3 regions of the Streptomyces sp. NPDC048516 genome follow, and region 1 is predicted to be linked to each of the others. Evidence: riboswitches for the same ligand, from Rfam matches in the RefSeq annotation. Region 1 holds a riboswitch; each other region holds the start of a gene.

Region 1 (5,622 bases):
GCCGTCAGGCACCCCTGACACACCCGGTCAAGCACCGGGAACGCACCCGGTCAGGCACGATGGACGCACCATGGATCTCCGGCTCCTCCTCTCCCGCGCCCATCGGCTCGCCGCCTCCGCGACCCCAGGCCGACGGCGGCTGCTCGGCATCGCCGGCCCGCCCGGCGCCGGCAAGTCCACCCTCGCCGCCCACCTCGTGGCGGAGCTGGCCGGTCAGGCGGCACTCGTCCCGATGGACGGCTTCCATCTCGCCGAGGCGGAGCTGCGCCGCCTGGGCCGTACGGACCGCAAGGGCGCGCCGGACACCTTCGACCCGGCCGGCTACGCCGCGCTGCTGGCGCGGCTGCGCTCCCCGGAGCCGGACACCGCCGTCTACGCCCCGGCGTTCGACCGCCGTATCGAGGAGCCGGTGGCCGGCAGCATCCCCGTCGCGCCCCACATTCCCCTCATCGTCACCGAGGGCAACTACCTCCTCCTCGACTCCGCCCCCTGGCCGCGGGTCCGGGCGTTGCTCGACGAGGTCTGGTACGTGGAGCTGGAGACCCCGGAACGGATCCGGCGGCTGGTCGACCGGCATGAGCGGTTCGGGCGTCCGCGGGCCGACGCCGAGCGGTTCGTACGCGCCTCGGACGAGGCCAACGCCCGTGTGGTGGCGGCCACCCGCGACCGCGCCGACCTCATCATCACCTTCGCACCCGGAGAGGCCCCACCTCCACCGAGCGCATGACCCCGCTCCCCCACCGCCCCCGGTCGGCGAGCAGCCCGGCCACCGACAGCGCACCCCACCCGACGGACACCGCCACCGCCGTCAGCTTCCGGCCGCGCCCCGGCAGCGTCGCACCGAGCAGGACGGCGTCCCCGAAGTCCGCCGCGATCCGCACACAGGCGGCGGTGCGCAGGGCCGGCCCTTCCGGAGCCACCGTCATCGCCAACCCGCTCACCGCGTCCCGCCAGGCCAGCGGGCGCAGTGCGGTGCGGGTCGCCGGCGCGGTCCGCCCTCTGGCGTCGGCCAGCCCCGAGGGCCGTGCCAGCAGATCGGGCAGCGCCGCCACCGCCACCCCGTACACGGCCGTGGCCACCCCGACCGCACGCAACAGACCGACCTTCATCCACCATCCCCTTTCCTCGCCTCTTCTCGTCGACTGGTCTCGTCGACCGCTCTCGTCACTTCTCCTGGACCGTTCCCGCCTCTTCTCCCGTCGGCCGGCCGCACGAGCCCCGTCGCGCCCGCCGCCTTCTCCATTCCTTTCCGCGGCAGCCCCTTTCCCAAACGACATCAGCGATGTCATCATGACATCATGAGTGTCAATGAGATGCGCGCCGATGACGTGAAGGAAGCCGGCGACGGGGAGCCGTCGCCCACCGAAGACCTGCTGTACGGCGTCCTCCGACGCCTGTGGCCGCTGCATCGCACGGTCGTCCGCGCGGTGGAACACGAGCTGACGGGCACGGGCATGACCGCCGGCGAACACGCGTTGCTGGACACGCTGCGCGCCGAAGGTCCGCGCACCGTGCCGCAACTGGCGCGCGGGATGGGGCTCGACCGGCAGCCGGTGCAGCGCCGGGTGAACCACGCCATGGAGCTGGGCCTGGTCGTGACCGCCCCGAACCCCGCACACCGCCGCTCGCCCCTGATCCGGCTCACCGACGAAGGCACGGAGGCGATACGCGGCGTCCGGGAATCCGAGGCAGCGGAGCTGAGGCAGCGGCTGGCCGACCTCTCCACCGAGGACGTCCGTACCGCGCTCCACGTACTGGACCGGCTCGGCGAGGAGTTCCGGCAGCTGGCGGACGGCTCACACGTGACACCGGAGGAAACCGGCAGTTGCGGCAGCAGCGGCAAGAGCGACGACAATGGCATCACGCCCACTTCATCGCATCCGGTACACAAAGGACGGCCTGCAAGATGACCCGAGGAATCACCGACTGGTCCGAGATCGACAACGGGCTCGTGCCGGTCGAGGACGGTGAGCTGTTCTACGAAACGGCCGGCTCGGGCCCCGCGGTGGTGCTGCTCCACGGCGGCATGCTCGACCAGCACATGTGGGACGAGCAGTTCGCCTGGCTGGTGAACTCCGGCCTGCGCGCGATCCGTTACGACTTCCGGGGCCATGGCCTGTCCTCCACCGTGGCCGGGGACTACACGAACCACGACGACCTGTGCGCCCTGCTCGACGCCCTCGGCGTTCCCGGCGCCGTCCTCGTCGGCCTCTCCCATGGCGCGCGGGTCGCGCTCGACACCGCCATAGCCCGCCCGGAGCGGGTGACGGCCCTCGCGCTCGCCTCCCCCGGCATCAGCGGCCGCGCCTTCACCGACCCCTTCCTCCTGGAGCACATCAAGGAGCAGGTGGCGGCGATCGGCGCACCGGACGGGGCGGAACGCTATGTCGAGCACTTCCTGCGGATGTGGGTGGACGGGCCGCACCGCGAACCCTCCGCCGTACACCCCGGCTTCCGTGCGCGGATGCGTGCCTCGGCCGAGGCCAATGTGGAGGTACATGGCGAGGGTGCGGGTGCCGGTATGCCCCTTGAGGTCGGTGCCGCCGACCGCCTGGGCGAGATACGGGTGCCCACCGTCGTATTCGACGGCGACCTCGACAGCAGGGACATCTCCGCCAACGCCCATGCGATCACGCTCACCGTTCCCGGCGCCCGAAGAGTCCGGATACCGGGCGCGGCGCATATGGTCAATCTGGAGAACACCGCGCTCTTCGACCGCGAACTCCACGCCTTCCTCTCCTCCCTGGACTACTGAGCACTACTGAGGACCACCGAGGACCACCGAGGACTGCCCGGGAACTGCTGCGAATTGCCGAGAACTGCTGAGGACTACTGCGCCGCCGCGAACCAACGGCCCCCGAGGCCGCCGGCGCAAAGGACGACCGGGGCGGCAGCAACCACCCCATGGCAGCTAGAGTGGCCGGGCCGTGGTGTTCGGGAAGCCGGTGACGGACCTTGTGGTCCCAGACCGGAGCGGCCCTCGCCACTGTGATCGGGGAGTTTCCGCCCCTTCCGCAGACGCACGGCGCGTCTGCGGCGCCACTGACCGCGACCCGCGGCCGGGAAGGCGGGGCGGGCGCGTGCACCCGTAAGCCAGGAGACCGGCCACGGCATCTCACGAAGTGATCCACGAGGTGCTGGAGCGTGACCGCCGGATGGCCCTGTCCACCGATACCCGTACCACCCCTGCCTCCGCGGCGTTCCGCTGGCGCCGGCAGGACACCGTCCGCACAGCGGGCCTGATGGCCGTCATAGCCGGTCTGCACGTCATCGCCTTCGGCGTGCTCTTCCTGCTCGTGGTGCCGTATCACTACGCCGTGGGCAGCCAGGTCTTCGGCGTGGGGCTCGGTGTCACCGCCTACACCCTCGGGATGCGGCACGCCTTCGACGCCGACCACATCGCCGCCATCGACAACACCACCCGCAAACTGATGGCCGACGGCAAGCGACCGGTCTCGGTCGGCTTCTGGTTCGCCCTGGGCCACTCCAGCGTGGTCGTCGCGATGGCGGCCCTGGTGGCGGGCGGCGCCCAGCTCGCGGGCACCCTGCTCAACGACGAGTCCCGTACGCACCAGATCCTGGGCACCGTCGGCACCACCGTCTCGGGCACGTTCCTCTACCTCATCGCCGCCCTCAACCTGATCGCGCTGGCCGGAATCTGGCGGGTCTTCCGCGGTATGCGCAACGGCCAGTACGACGAGGCCGAGCTGGAGCAGCGCCTCGACGCGCGCGGCTTCATGAACCGCTTCCTGGGACGGTTCACCCGCTCGATCTCCCGTCCCGGCCAGATGTTCCCACTCGGCTTCCTCTTCGGACTCGGCTTCGACACCGCGACCGAAGTGACGCTGATGGTGATGGCGGGCAGCGGCGCCGCGGCCGGCCTGCCCTGGTACGCCGTGCTGTGCCTGCCGCTGCTCTTCGCCGCCGGCATGAGCCTGTTCGACACCCTCGACGGCACCTTCATGAACTTCGCCTACCAGTGGGCGTTCTCCAACCCGGTGCGCAAGGTCTACTACAACCTCACCATCACCGGCCTGTCGATCGCCGTCGCCTTCTTCATCGGCACGATCGAGCTGGTGACCGTGCTGCACGACAAACTTGCCCTCAACGACCCGCTGACCGGCTGGATTTCCGGCCTCGACCTCGACAATGTCGGCTTCCTCATCGTCGGCCTGTTCGTGGTGGTGTGGGCCGCGGCGCTGGCGTACTGGCGACTGACCGGCGTCGAAAAGCGCTGGGCGGAGCGTGCTGAGCGGTCGGAGCGAACCCAGCCGACGGAGCAGGCGGGGCCGACGGAGCCGACGGAGCGTGCCACGCCGGACTCCTGAGGCGCGTGGGCACCACGCCCCGCAGGCGTCCCCGGCGCCCGTAGTGGCGCCCGGCACCGTCACCGGCTCCTTCAGGTGGCCGAACCGGCTGCCGCCCCCGTCGCCAGATCCGGTCCCCAGCGCCGCAGCGCCTCCGCCAGATCGAGTGGCCGCACCCGCTCCGGCTCGTCCGGTCCCGGCCAGTCCTCCCGCGGGACCCGCCACATCACCTCGAACTCGTTGCCGTCCGGGTCCTTGGCGTACAGCGACTTGGCGACGAGGTGATCACTCGATCCCACCAGCGCTCCCCGCTCGACGAGCTGCGCATGGGCCGCGACGAGCTCCCCGAGCGTGCCGATCTCCCAGGCCAGGTGGTAGAGCCCGACCCGCCCTGCCTCGGGTCCCGGTGCATCCGCCCCCACCGCGAACAGCGCCAGATCATGATCGTTGAGTGAGCCGGGGGCGTGGAGGAAGGCGGCCTGTCCCGGAACCTCCATCCCCACCGTGAGCCCCAGGGCCTCGGTGTAGAAGGCAACCGACCGCGCCACATCACGGACGTAAAGCACCGCATGGTTCAGACGTCGTACCGACATGCAGCCTGCTCTCCGATCTCCTGCCGATCTCCCGCCACGGCACCGCCAGGGGCCACCGCGCCCTCTCCCCACTCCTGATCTACCCCACCGGCCCCGCCTCTGACCAGCGCCCTTGGGCCGTTATCCGGCCGATTTCCGGCCGCTTCCCGACCCTGGCGGTACCCGAGCCCCCCAGATGACTCCCTCCACCGCCGGGTGAGTGGCCCCGTAGGGCCTTGGCATCCTGAGCAACCGTCAGCCCCTGGCAACCACCGGCTCGATTAGAGTGGCCGGACAGGGGGAGGAAAGATCATGAATCTGCCGTTCGAGCCGCCACCGCCGTACGACCTGGGGCCGGATCCGGACCTCGGCATGTGGCTGACGGAGTGGGCCGAGTACGCGGACCGGATCGTTCACCTCGGGCCGGACGACGGCCGAAGCCACGGGCAGCTGTGCTGGGACACCCTGGAACCCACCGGGCTGCTCGCGCCGCACTGCGGGCACTGCAAGCACGGGCACGGTGGTCCACGGAACCCGCAGAAGATGGAGTCCGCCCTGGGCATCCGGATCCCCCCGGACGAACTGTCGCCCTGGATAGCCGCCACGCTCCTCCGCAGTCTCGTCTACCGGATGCCCGACGGCCCGATGCGCCACCTGGCCGACGCCCTCGCCAACGGGCTGATCACATTGCTCGGGCCGGACGCGGACTGGCGCGCCAACGGCTACGCCGCCTACCGGGAGGG
Region 2 (5,622 bases), on a different contig from region 1:
GTGGGGCGGCGGACGGCCGTCCGCCGCCCCACGCCGTCAGCCGGTCAGCCGTAGTTGCGGCCGGCCCGGGCCGGCCGCGCTCCCACGGAGGACCGGGCCGGGGCCGGCACCCCCGCGGGTGCCGGCCCCGCCCCGTCCGCCGTCAGGAAGCCGTGCCGGGCAGGCTCCCGCGGACCTCGCGGGCCGCGGCGACCAGGTTCTCCAGGGCGGCCCGCACCTCGGGCCAGCCGCGGGTCTTCAGACCGCAGTCGGGGTTGACCCACAGCCGCTCGGCCGGGATGGCCTCAAGTCCTTTGTGCAGCAAGGCCGTTGCCTCGTTCACGCCCGGTACGCGCGGCGAGTGGATGTCATAGACACCGGGACCCACCTCGCGCGGATACCCCGCCGTGGCGAGCTCCCCGGCGACCTGCATATGGGAGCGGGCCGCCTCCAGACTGATGACATCGGCGTCGAGATCGTCGATGGCCCGCAGGATGTCGCCGAACTCCGCGTAGCACATATGCGTATGGATCTGGGTGTCCGGCCGGACCCCGCCGGTGGTGAGGCGGAACGCCTCGGTGGCCCAGGCCAGATACGCGGCGTGGCCGGCGGCGCGCAGGGGCAGGGTCTCGCGCAGCGCGGGCTCGTCGACCTGGATGACCGACATTCCCGCCGCCTCCAGGTCACGCACCTCGTCGCGCAGCGCGAGGGCCACCTGCCGGGCGGTCTCGCCGAGCGGTTGGTCGTCGCGGACGAAGGACCAGGCGAGCATGGTGACCGGGCCGGTGAGCATGCCCTTGACGGGGCGGTCGGTGAGCGACTGGGCGTACGTCGTCCAGCGGACCGTCATCGGCCCGGGGCGGGAGATGTCCCCGGCCAGGACCGGCGGGCGGACGTAGCGGGTGCCGTAGGACTGCACCCAGCCGTGCCGGGTGGCGAGGTAGCCGGTGAGCTGTTCGGCGAAGTACTGCACCATGTCGTTGCGCTCCGGCTCACCGTGCACCAGGACATCGAGGCCGGCCTTCTCCTGGAAGGCCAGGACTTCGCGGATCTCGGCCGCGATGCGCTCCTCGTAGCCCGCGGCCGTGATCCGTCCGGTCCGCAGGTCGGCGCGGGCGGTGCGCAGTTCGGCGGTCTGCGGGAACGAGCCGATGGTGGTGGTCGGCAGCAGCGGCAGCCCGAGGTGCGCGCGCTGGGCGGCGGTCCGCCCGTCGTACGGCTGCGAACGGCGGCCGTCGGCGTCGGTGACGGCCGCGGCCCGGGCGCGCACGGCCGGGTCGTGGGTGAGGGCGGAATGTGCCCGGGAGGCCAGGTCGGCGCGGTTGGCGGCGAGTTCGGCGGCGATGGCGCCGGTGCCCCGCGCCAGACCGCGCGCCAGCGTCACGACCTCCGCGGTCTTCTGCCGGGCGAAGGCCAGCCAGCGGGCGATCTGCGGGTCGATATCGCGCTCGGCGGCGGCGTCCAGCGGGACGTGCAGCAGGGAGCAGGAGGTCGACACATCGACCCGTTCGGCCAGGCCGAGGAGCGTGCCCAGCGTGGCCAGCGACTTCTCGAAGTCGTTGATCCACACATTGCGGCCGTCGACGACACCGGCGACCAGCCGCTTGCCGGGCAGTCCGCCGACCGCCGCCAGGTCCCCGAGGTTGCCGGCCGCGGCGCCGGTGAAGTCCAGCGCCAGCCCCTCGACGGGCGCCTTCGCCAGCACCGGCAGCGCCTCGCCCAGCCGGTCGAAGTACGAGGCGACCAGCAGCTGAGGGCGGTCGGAGAGGACGCCGAGATCGCGGTAGGCGCGGGCCGCGGCGTTCAGCACGGCGGGGGAGCGGTCCTGCACCAGCGACGGCTCGTCCAGCTGTACCCAGTCGGCGCCGGCCGCCCGCAGATCGGCAAGGACCTCGGCGTAGACGGGCAGCAGCCGGTCGAGCAGCGTCAGCGGATCAAAACCGGCCGCCACACCGGGCGCGGGCTTGGCCAGCAGCAGGTAGGTGACCGGCCCTACGAGGACCGGGCGGGCGGCCGGAGCGAGAGCCAGTGCCTCGGTCAGCTCGGCGACCTGCTTGCCGGAGTCCGCGGCGAAGACCGTGTCAGGGCTCAACTCCGGCACCAGATAGTGGTAGTTGGTGTCGAACCACTTGGTCATCTCCAGCGGCGCCACCTTCTGGGTGCCGCGGGCCATCGCGAAGTAGCCGTCGAGGGCGTCGCCGGCGACCGCGGCGCGGTGGCGGTCCGGGACAGCCCCCACCATGACGCTGGTGTCCAGCACATGGTCGTAGTACGAGAAGTCGCCGGTCGGCACCTCGTGGACACCGGCCTCGGCGAGCTGCCGCCAATTGGCGCGGCGCAGTTCGGCGGCGGTGGCGCGCAGGGCGTCGGCGCCGGCGCGGCCCTTCCAGTAGCCCTCGACGGCCTTCTTGAGTTCACGGTTCGGCCCCTGACGGGGGTAGCCGTGCAGGGTGGCGCGTGCTGCCGCGGCTGCGGATGCGCTGGTCACGGAACTCTCCTTCGCGAGTATGTCTCCATGGACCCCGGGACGGGTCAAGGACGCGAAGGAACGGCAATCCGGACGGGCCCCGGCGCAAACAAGCCGGACGTACCCGTCTGATGTCCGCCGACCCGCCCTCGAGGTCACCGAGATCTCCCCGCGCACCGGTCGCACGGGGGCACTGGCAGGTCTTCGGACTCGCGGGCACATCCGCCAAGGCGGACATCTACTGGCCGTCGCTTCCCAGACCCGGCCCGGGCCCAGTGCGTATGACGGCGGTCGTTCCCACTCACCGCTGCGGGGCAGTCCCGGAATTCCACCGGGTTCCCTCTTGCGACGCGCCTGCCTGGCGGACAGGGCGAACCAGTTGCCCGGCCCACCCTAGGGCATGGCTTCCCTGGGGAGGTCTCCCCAAGGAATGTCCCCCAAGGCATATCTCCGGGGGCATGCCGTCGACGCCCGCGCCGCTCGCGCCACCGACGCCCGCGCGGTTCGCGCCACCGACGAGGCCGGAACCGGACCCCGACGACCGGCCGCGCCTTGCCTTGGAGGGCGCTCCAGCTCCTAGCGTGAGCGCACCACCGGCGAGCTGCACCGATCGAAGGGAACCACGTGCGCTACACACTGTTCGGCAGGACCGGTCTACGGGTGAGCGAGCTGAGCCTGGGCGCCATGACCGTTGGCGAGGACTGGGGCTGGGGCGCTCCCAAGGACACCAGCGGCCGGATCCTGGACGCCTACGCGGAAGCGGGCGGCAACTTCATCGACACCGCCAACAACTACACCGACGGCGCCTCGGAGCGGATCCTGGGGGAACTGCTCGAAGGCCGCCGGGACCGCTTCGTGCTGGCGAGCAAATACACCTGCGCGACCCGCAAGGGCGATGTGAACGCGGCGGGCAATCACCGCAAGAACCTGGTCCGGTCGGTGGAGGAGAGCCTGGAGCGGCTGCGCACCGACCACCTCGACGTGCTGTGGGTGCACGCACGGGACAACTTCACGCCCGTGGAGGAGGTGATGCGGGCGCTCGACGACCTGGTGCGCTCGGGAAAGGTGCTCTACCTCGGCGTTTCCGACTGGCCCGCCTGGGAGATCGCGCAGGCGAACACCCTGGCCGAGCTGCGCGGCTGGACCGCGTTCGCCGGCTCGCAGCTGCGCTACAACCTGCTGGAGCGGACGCCGGAGCGCGAACTGCTGCCGCAGGCTCGCGCCTTCGACCTGGCGGTGCTGGCCTGGGCGCCGCTCGCGGCCGGGCGGCTCACCGGCAAGTACCGCCGCGGGGAGACCGGCCGGCTGGATGTCGTCGGCGAGACGGACCGGTCCGACCACCACACCGAGGAGACCGTCACCGCGGTGTTGGAGATCGCCGAGCAGGGCGGCTGGAGCCCGGCGCAGGTGGCGCTGGCGTGGCTGCGCGGCCGGCCCGGCAACATCATCCCGATCATCGCCGCCACCAAGGAGAGCCAGCTTCTCGACAACCTCGCCGCGGTGGATGTCACGCTGGACGCCGACGCGCAGGCGCGGCTCGACCGGTGCAGCGCGGTACCGCTGGGCTTCCCGCACGACTTCCTGCGGGAGCCGGGCATCACCGAGAACGTCTACGGCGACCGCTGGACCGAGATCGACGACCGCCGCTCGACCTACCGCCGTACGACGAGCGAGATCCGCTGACCGGCACGGCCACGGCCACGGCCACGGCCACCGGCACGGCCACGGCCACGGCCACGGCCACGGCCCCGGCCACCGGCCCGCCGTGCACGGTACGGCGGCGCCCGGCCGCCCGGTACGCCGAACGCCGCCGCCCGGATGGCCGGGCGGCGGCGTCTGAGGTCTATTGAGGTGGGTGCGGCCCGACGGGACCGGGCCGGCCGGACCGAAGGCCCAGGGGGACACCCCCGGACCGAAGGCCCAGCGGGAGGCACCGCCGGCCCACCGTCCGCCGCTTCGGCTACGGCCGCCCACCGAGAGGCTTGGAGAAGCCGTGGCACCAGACCACTCCGTACCGCACCACGGGCGGGCGTCCGGCCGCGGGCGGTCCGGCCGGGCCGCCCGCGGTGTCGCACGGCTGCTGGCGGCGGCCGGCCTGGCACTGGACGCCTATGTCCACGCCCGGCTCGCCGGCCGCTACGACGGGGTCACGGCAACCATCAGCCAGGGTCTGCTCTTCCGTATCGAGGCCGCGCTGGCCGCGCTCGCCGCCGTGCTCGTGCTGGTCTGGCGCCGGCCGGCCGGCGACACCTTCGCCTGGCTCGTCGCGACCGGCGGACTCGCGCTGCTGCTCCTCTACACCTACGTGGACATCGGCGCGCCGGGACCGCTGCCTGACATGTACGAACCGGGCTGGAGCGCCGACAAGAAGCTGGCGGCCCTGGCCCAGGCCGTCGCCGTCCTGGCCACCGTCTTCCTGCTGCTCACCCGCCCCCGCGGCCTTGCCAGGCAGCGCAGATGACCGGCGGAACGCCGGGCGCCCGGGTCAGTGCTGCAGGGCGCTGCGCTGCTGCCACTGCGTCCAGCTCTCCTGCCAGACCTCCAGGCCGTTACCGACGTCGGTCTTGTTGGTGTTGCTGGTGCCCTTCACCTCGACGGTGGAGCCGATCGGCAGGAAGTCGTAGATCTTCTTGGCGTCCGAGGTGGTCATACCGAAGCAGCCGTGACTGTTGTTGACCGTGCCGATCGACTTGTTCCACGGGGCGGAGTGCAGGAAGGTCCCGGACGCGGTGAGGTGGGTGACCCACTTGGAGGGCAGCTTCCACTCGTCCCCGTGGCCGATGGTGGCGGAGTCCATCGTCTCGGCCGCGTTCTTGCTGCGTACGGTGTGCACACCGCCGCGGGTCGGGTCCTGCGGGGAGCCCGCGGAGCCGGTGATGGTGCCGACGCTCTTGCCGTTCTCGTACATGGTCAGCGTGTGCGAGGGCACATCGATGACGGCCTTGTGATCGGCGCCGATGCGGAAGCCGAAGTTGTAGTCACGGGCGAACCAGCCGCCGTCGTCACCGGAGTTGATCCCGGACAGTGCGCCCTTGACGGAGACCTTGGTGCCGGACGGCCAGTAGTCCTTGGGACGCCAGTCGATCCGGTCCTTGCCGGAGTAGTCCTTGACCCAGCCCCAGGCACCCTCGACCTTCGGCTGGGTGGTGACCTTCAGCGCCTTCTCGATCTCGGCG
Region 3 (5,622 bases), on a different contig from region 1:
CCCGCGGACCAGCACCCCGCCCACCGCGGGGCTGACCGCGTTCAGCAGCAGCGCCAGCCGCAGATCGTCCATGCCGACCACCGCGGTGAAGGGGTACTGCGGGGCGGTGGCGGTGTGGTGAGCGGTAGTCATGCGGTGTCGTCCTCCAGGTCGTCGGGCGGCTGCGTCATCTGCGTCCTCTGCGTCGGTCGCGGTCCTCCACCGCGTACCCTCATGGCGCCCCCGGAGGCACGAACGGCAGCCCCTCCGGTACTCCTTCCTCGATCAGCCGCAGCAGCGCGCCGGTGTCCGCGTGCTCCTCGATCAGATCGCCCAGCCGGTCGAGCTGCTCCTCGCGCAGGGCGGCGAAGGCGGTGCCGGGGGCCGGTACGAACGCCCTCCCCGCGTCCGCCGCGACGCGCCGCAGGAAGGCCCGCCGGAAGCCGTCGCTCTCCAGCGAGCCGTGCCAGTGCGTGCCCCATACGGAGCCGGCCCGGCACCCGTCCAGGCTGCGCCCTTCGCCATCGGACATGAACGCCTCGTCCCCGCCGGTCACTTCGGCGACGCCGTGGTGGATCTCGTAGCCCGCCACCGGCTCGCCCAGCGCCTCGCCGACCGGCCGCGCCAGGGTCTTCTCCACCGCGAACCGTACGCGCACGGGCAGCAGCCCCAGCCCGTCGACCGTCCCTGCCTTTGACTCCACGTCGTCATCGATGCGTTCGCCCAGCATCTGGAAGCCGCCGCAGATGCCCAGCACCGGGCGGCCCTCGGCGGCCCGCCGGACGACGGCGTCCGCCAGTCCGCGCTCGCGCAGCCACTGCAGCGCCCGGACCGTGCCCCGGGTCCCCGGCAACACCACCAGGTCCGCGTCGGCCAGCTCCTCGGCCCGGTCCACGAACCGCACCACCACGCCCGGCTCCGCGGCCAGCGCGTCCACGTCCGTGAAGTTCGACATCAGCGGGACGGCACAGACCGCCACCCGCAGCACCTGGGCGCCGTGCGGCGGAGCCACCACGCTCTCGCGCACCGCGCCGCGCAGCGACACGTGCAGCCCGTCCTCCTCGTCGATGCCGAGGCCGTGCGAGAAGGGCAGCACGCCCAGCGTCTGCCGCCCGGTGAGGCCCCGCAACATCGCAAGCCCCGGCTCCAGCAGCGTCACATCGCCGCGGAACTTGTTGACGAGATACCCCGCGACCAGCGCCTGGTCCTCCTTGGACAGCAGCGCGGTGGTGCCGAAGAAGGAGGCGAACACCCCGCCGCGGTCGATGTCACCGACCACCACCACCGGGATCCGGGCGGCCCGCGCCAGGCCCATGTTCACGAGGTCGGTACGCCGCAGATTGATCTCGGCGGGACTTCCGGCGCCCTCGCAGATCACCGCGTCGTGGGTACGCCGCAGCTCGGCCAGGCAGTCGGTGACCGTGCCGAGCAACTGCTCCTGGCGGCCCTCGTGGTAGCCCCTGGCACTGAGCTCGCCCACCGGTTTCCCCAGCAGCACCACCTGGCTGCTGCGGTCGCTGCCGGGCTTGAGCAGCACGGGGTTCATCAGCGCGGTCGGCTCCACCCGCGCCGCGGCCGCCTGCATCGCCTGGGCCCGCCCGATCTCCGCGCCCTCGCGGGTGACGAACGAATTCAGGGACATGTTCTGCGCCTTGAACGGCGCCACCCGCACCCCCTGCCGGGCCAGCCAGCGGCAGATCCCTGCCGTCACCACGCTCTTGCCGGCGTCGGACGTCGTGCCGGCCACCAACAGGCCACCGCCGACGGCCCCGCCCGATGCCTTGATGCGCCCGTTCACCGGGTCCTCCTCATGCGCCGGGACTCCGGCTGTCGTGAGCCGTACGCGCCAGTGCACGCACGGCCCTGCGCGATACCGCACCCGCGGCCGGGCGGGCGGTGACCACCGGGGACCGCCGCAGCGCCCCGGCCGCCAGCCGCGCCGCCACCGTGGTCGCCAGCGCAAGGACACTCACCCGGCGCGAGAGCCGCACCGCCCGTTCGATGTCGGGCACCGCGACCGGCGGCGCCCCGTCGTTGAGCACCGGCCGGTGCTCGACCCGTCCGCCGTAGGCCAGCGTGCCGCCCAGCCGTACGCCCAGCGCGCCCGCGAACGACGCCTCCACAGGGCCCGCGTTGGGGCTCGGATGGGCGCCGCCGTCCGCCCGCCAGGCCCGCAGCGCACCGCGCCGGTCGGGACCCGCGAGCACGGTGAGGGCGGCGGTCAGCCGGGAGCCGGGCCAGCCGGCGACGTCGTCGAGCCGGGCCGAGGCCCAGCCGAAGCGGCGGTGGCGCGGCGACTTGTGCCCCACCATCGCGTCCAGCGTGTTCACCGCCCGGAACGCCACCAGGCCGGGCACCCCGCCCAGCGCGCCCCACACCAGGGCGCCCACCACGGCGTCCGAGGTGTTCTCGGCGACCGACTCCACCACCGCGCGGGCCATCTGGGACCCGTCCAGGGCCTGGGGATCGCGGCCGCACAGATGCGGCAGCCGCTCCCGCGCCACGTCCAGATCACCCGCCGTCAGCGCACCACCGACGGCCCGGGCCTCCCGGCCGAGCGAGGTGCCGCCCAGCACCGCCCAAACCGTCGCCGCGGTCAGCGCGATCCGGGCGCCGCCGCGCAGGGAAGGTGGGACGGCCGCCCGTACGGTGCGCTCCAGCAGCGCGGCCCCGGCGGCGGCCCCGCCCGCACACAGCACGGCGTGCGCCGCTCCGTATCCGCGGTGATCGCGCCACAGCCGGCGTTCGACGGCGCTCGCGGCCCGGCCGAAGGCGGCCACCGGATGGCCGCGCCGTGGGTCCGCTGCGATCAGGTCGCCGAGAAAGCCGAGGGCCGCGCCGCACGCATATCCCGCGTGTTCGCCGCGCACCGGTCAGACCGCCGCGCAGGCGCGCCCAACGGGCCCTGTGGCGGCGGGCAGTGGAGATCTAACAGGGTGGCCGGGCATGGCGGTGTGTCCTCACTCAGGGTCCGCGCCCTGGCTCGACGTGACGGCGACAAGAGTCTCCTGGCTCCCGGATCGGCGAGTCCTCCGGCCTTCCAGTCCCTCGCGTACGTCATCCGACGTATGCGAGGCGGACCGTGGCCTTCGCTGGAGGATCGCTCCCCGGTGACAGTGGCGGGACCGCGCCGGATTCGCACCGGACTTCCTCAGCTGTCGCCGAATGGCTTTGGCAGTCCACCACGCCCCGCGAATGCCCGTCAACTCGCCCTTGACCTGCGACGCTGTCCTGTGGCACGCGTTGTGGTGCACGCCACAGCGTGGCGATGAGGTCACGGACGGTTGCCCGTGCCCCTGATCTCACGTCACTATCTGGTGGTGCACGGTGGCGACGGGGCCGCCGGAAGGGGGCCGGGGGATGCCGCAGAGCGCTGACCGTCACGAGATCCGCCTGAGGATCACGGGCACGAACAATCCTGACCAGGACATCGAAGACCTCAAGGCCTGGCTGGAGCGCGAGCCGTGGCTGGACGGGCCCGGCCACGGCTGGCTGCTCCGGCCGCGTTCCGAGGACGGGAGCGACGACGGCCCCGGTGACATGGCCGCCGGCCTCGACGACCTGATCCTGGTCATCATCGGCGCCGTCACCGGCGAGATCACCAAAAGTCTCACCATCGCCCTGCAGGAGTGGCTGCGACGGCGCCGGGAGGAGCGCGGCACCGGCGAGCGGCCCGCCGTCGCGGTCGGGGCCGGCGACGGGGACCTGCGCGCGCTCGACGACGCGGGCCCGGGCACGGCCTCCCCCGAACACCCCGATCCCGGCAGCCCGGCGGACGGGAGCGGCAGCCCCGCCGGGGACTGAGCCGGATGTCCGAATACGACGCACGGGGCAAGGTCAACCGGGCGCTGCTGATCAGCGTCGACGACTACCGCACGCTGCGCCCGCTGCCCGCGGTGAAGGACAACGTCCGCAAGCTGGAGCAGGCCCTGCTCGCCCCCGGCACCGACCTGTTCACCAAGGGCGAGGTCGTCACCTGCCGGCCCCAGGAGCCCTGGGAGGTGGAACAGGCGCTGGACACCGTCGTCCAGGAGGCGCGCGGACTGCTGCTGGTGTACTTCTCCGGCCACGGCCGGGTGGGCAACGACGGCGGCAATCTGCACCTCATGGTCGGTGCCTCGGAACGGCGGCACAAGACCGTCTCCTGGCAGGACACCGTGCTGTCCTATCTGGACAACGCCCGGGCCGACCGCATCGTGATCGTCCTGGAGTGCTGTTACGCCGGCAACGCGAGCGAGGCCTTCCACTCCTGCCGCCACCCCACCTCGCTGCTGATGGCCGCGCAGCCCAACCGCCGGATCTTCAGCGGGGAGGAGCCCACCGGGGGCAGCGTCTTCAACCGTGCCCTGGTCCAGATCCTGGAACGGGGCATCCCCGGCAAACGGTTCGTCACCTTCGAGGACCTGGTCCGGGCACTGCGGGAACAACTGGCCGGTGAACGGACCCCGATGGGCGACGTCTGGGAACCGCGCTCGGCGAAGCAGAACACCGTCGACGACGTCATCCTCTCCTTCGCCACCCCCGAGGCCCGCCCGCCGACCCCGCTGCGGGTCCGCTTACGCCGCCGGCTGAAGTCGTCCTTACGGCACTGGACCGGAATCCTGCTGATCCTGGCGGTCATCTTCGTACCGGCCACCGCGGGTGTCGTCCTGCTCCGGCTCCCGAACGACGCGGCGCCCTGTCCGCCCGCCCTCGAACTGCGGCTGCTCACCGCCCCCGAGGCCGAACCCGCGCTGCGCCAGGCCGCCTTCGACTACGAGCTGTCCGAGACCAACACCCGGCCCCTGACCGGCGAGGGCGACCTCCCCGACGGCTGCCGGCGCGCCCAGATCACCGTCTACTCCGCCGCCCGGGACCAGGTCGACCAGGGCTTCGCCGCCGCCGAGCGCTGGCAGGGCGAGGCCCTGGGGACCGGGAGGACCCGGCCGGCCGACAAGGGCCTCGACCCCCTCAACCGGCCCGGACCACAGCCCGACATCTGGATCCCCGAGTCCACCGCCGACTACTACGAGGCGCGCCGCGGTATGCCCGCCACGAGCTCCCCGGCGACCCTGCACTACAGCGCCCCCGTCGCCTACACCCCGCTGGTCGTCGGCATCCCGGAGAACCGGCGGCTGGACGACGTCGAACCGGCCGACGCCTCCTGGCCGGATCTGCTCACGCAGACGGACGGCAGCCACCACGACCTCAGACTCCTGCGGCCCAGCCCGGTGCTGTCCGGTACCGGTCTGCTGCACACCCTCGGCCTCTACCTCGCCCACGACGGCCCGGGCGGCGCCTCGACGGGAGCGCCCGACCTCACCCTCGCCCGGCAGGCCGAGGAGCGGCTGTCCGCCCCGGGCAGCCAGTACGCGGGCAGCACCGAACTGCTCTGTTCGCTGCGGCCCGACACCGGCACCGACGCCGCCGGCTCCGTCGACCGCACGAAGTCCGCGCCCCTGGTGTCGGAGAAGTCCCTCGCCGACTACAACCTCGGCCACGCCATCGGCAGTTGCCCGGCCCGTCCGTCCGCGCTCCCGTTCCGCAACCGCTACCTCGCCTACTACCCCGAGAACGTCCCCGCGCTCGACCACCCCCTGGTCCGCGTCGACTGGCAGGGCGCCACGGACGCCACCGTGCGGCAGGCCGCCGTCGCGAGCTTCG

The links. Region 1 has a riboswitch for cobalamin ahead of ACGFR7_RS35275 (HoxN/HupN/NixA family nickel/cobalt transporter). Riboswitches for the same ligand answer to the same signal wherever they lie in the genome.
Region 2: another riboswitch for cobalamin. It lies ahead of metE (5-methyltetrahydropteroyltriglutamate--homocysteine S-methyltransferase); the one in region 1 lies ahead of ACGFR7_RS35275 (HoxN/HupN/NixA family nickel/cobalt transporter).
Region 3: another riboswitch for cobalamin. It lies ahead of ACGFR7_RS17150 (cobalamin biosynthesis protein); the one in region 1 lies ahead of ACGFR7_RS35275 (HoxN/HupN/NixA family nickel/cobalt transporter).

The regions. Positions count from the first base shown of each region.
Region 1 is NZ_JBICWS010000033.1:204-5,825, reverse strand. Features, by position in the region: gene ACGFR7_RS35295 (nucleoside/nucleotide kinase family protein) at 71-727, shown strand; gene ACGFR7_RS35290 (hypothetical protein) at 684-1,109, opposite strand; gene ACGFR7_RS35285 (MarR family winged helix-turn-helix transcriptional regulator) at 1,299-1,910, shown strand; gene ACGFR7_RS35280 (alpha/beta fold hydrolase) at 1,907-2,755, shown strand; cobalamin riboswitch at 2,912-3,125, shown strand; gene ACGFR7_RS35275 (HoxN/HupN/NixA family nickel/cobalt transporter) at 3,123-4,328, shown strand; gene ACGFR7_RS35270 (VOC family protein) at 4,400-4,900, opposite strand; gene ACGFR7_RS35265 (hypothetical protein) at 5,192-5,622, shown strand, end outside.
Region 2 is NZ_JBICWS010000012.1:229,594-235,215, reverse strand. Features, by position in the region: gene metE (5-methyltetrahydropteroyltriglutamate--homocysteine S-methyltransferase) at 143-2,467, opposite strand; cobalamin riboswitch at 2,639-2,826, opposite strand; gene ACGFR7_RS24225 (aldo/keto reductase) at 3,071-4,129, shown strand; gene ACGFR7_RS24220 (hypothetical protein) at 4,440-4,907, shown strand; gene ACGFR7_RS24215 (Ig-like domain-containing protein) at 4,932-5,622, opposite strand, start outside.
Region 3 is NZ_JBICWS010000007.1:317,304-322,925, forward strand. Features, by position in the region: gene ACGFR7_RS17140 (putative cobaltochelatase) at 1-132, opposite strand, end outside; gene ACGFR7_RS17145 (cobyric acid synthase) at 212-1,777, opposite strand; gene ACGFR7_RS17150 (cobalamin biosynthesis protein) at 1,788-2,849, opposite strand; cobalamin riboswitch at 2,981-3,133, opposite strand; gene ACGFR7_RS17155 (hypothetical protein) at 3,340-3,783, shown strand; gene ACGFR7_RS17160 (caspase family protein) at 3,789-5,622, shown strand, end outside.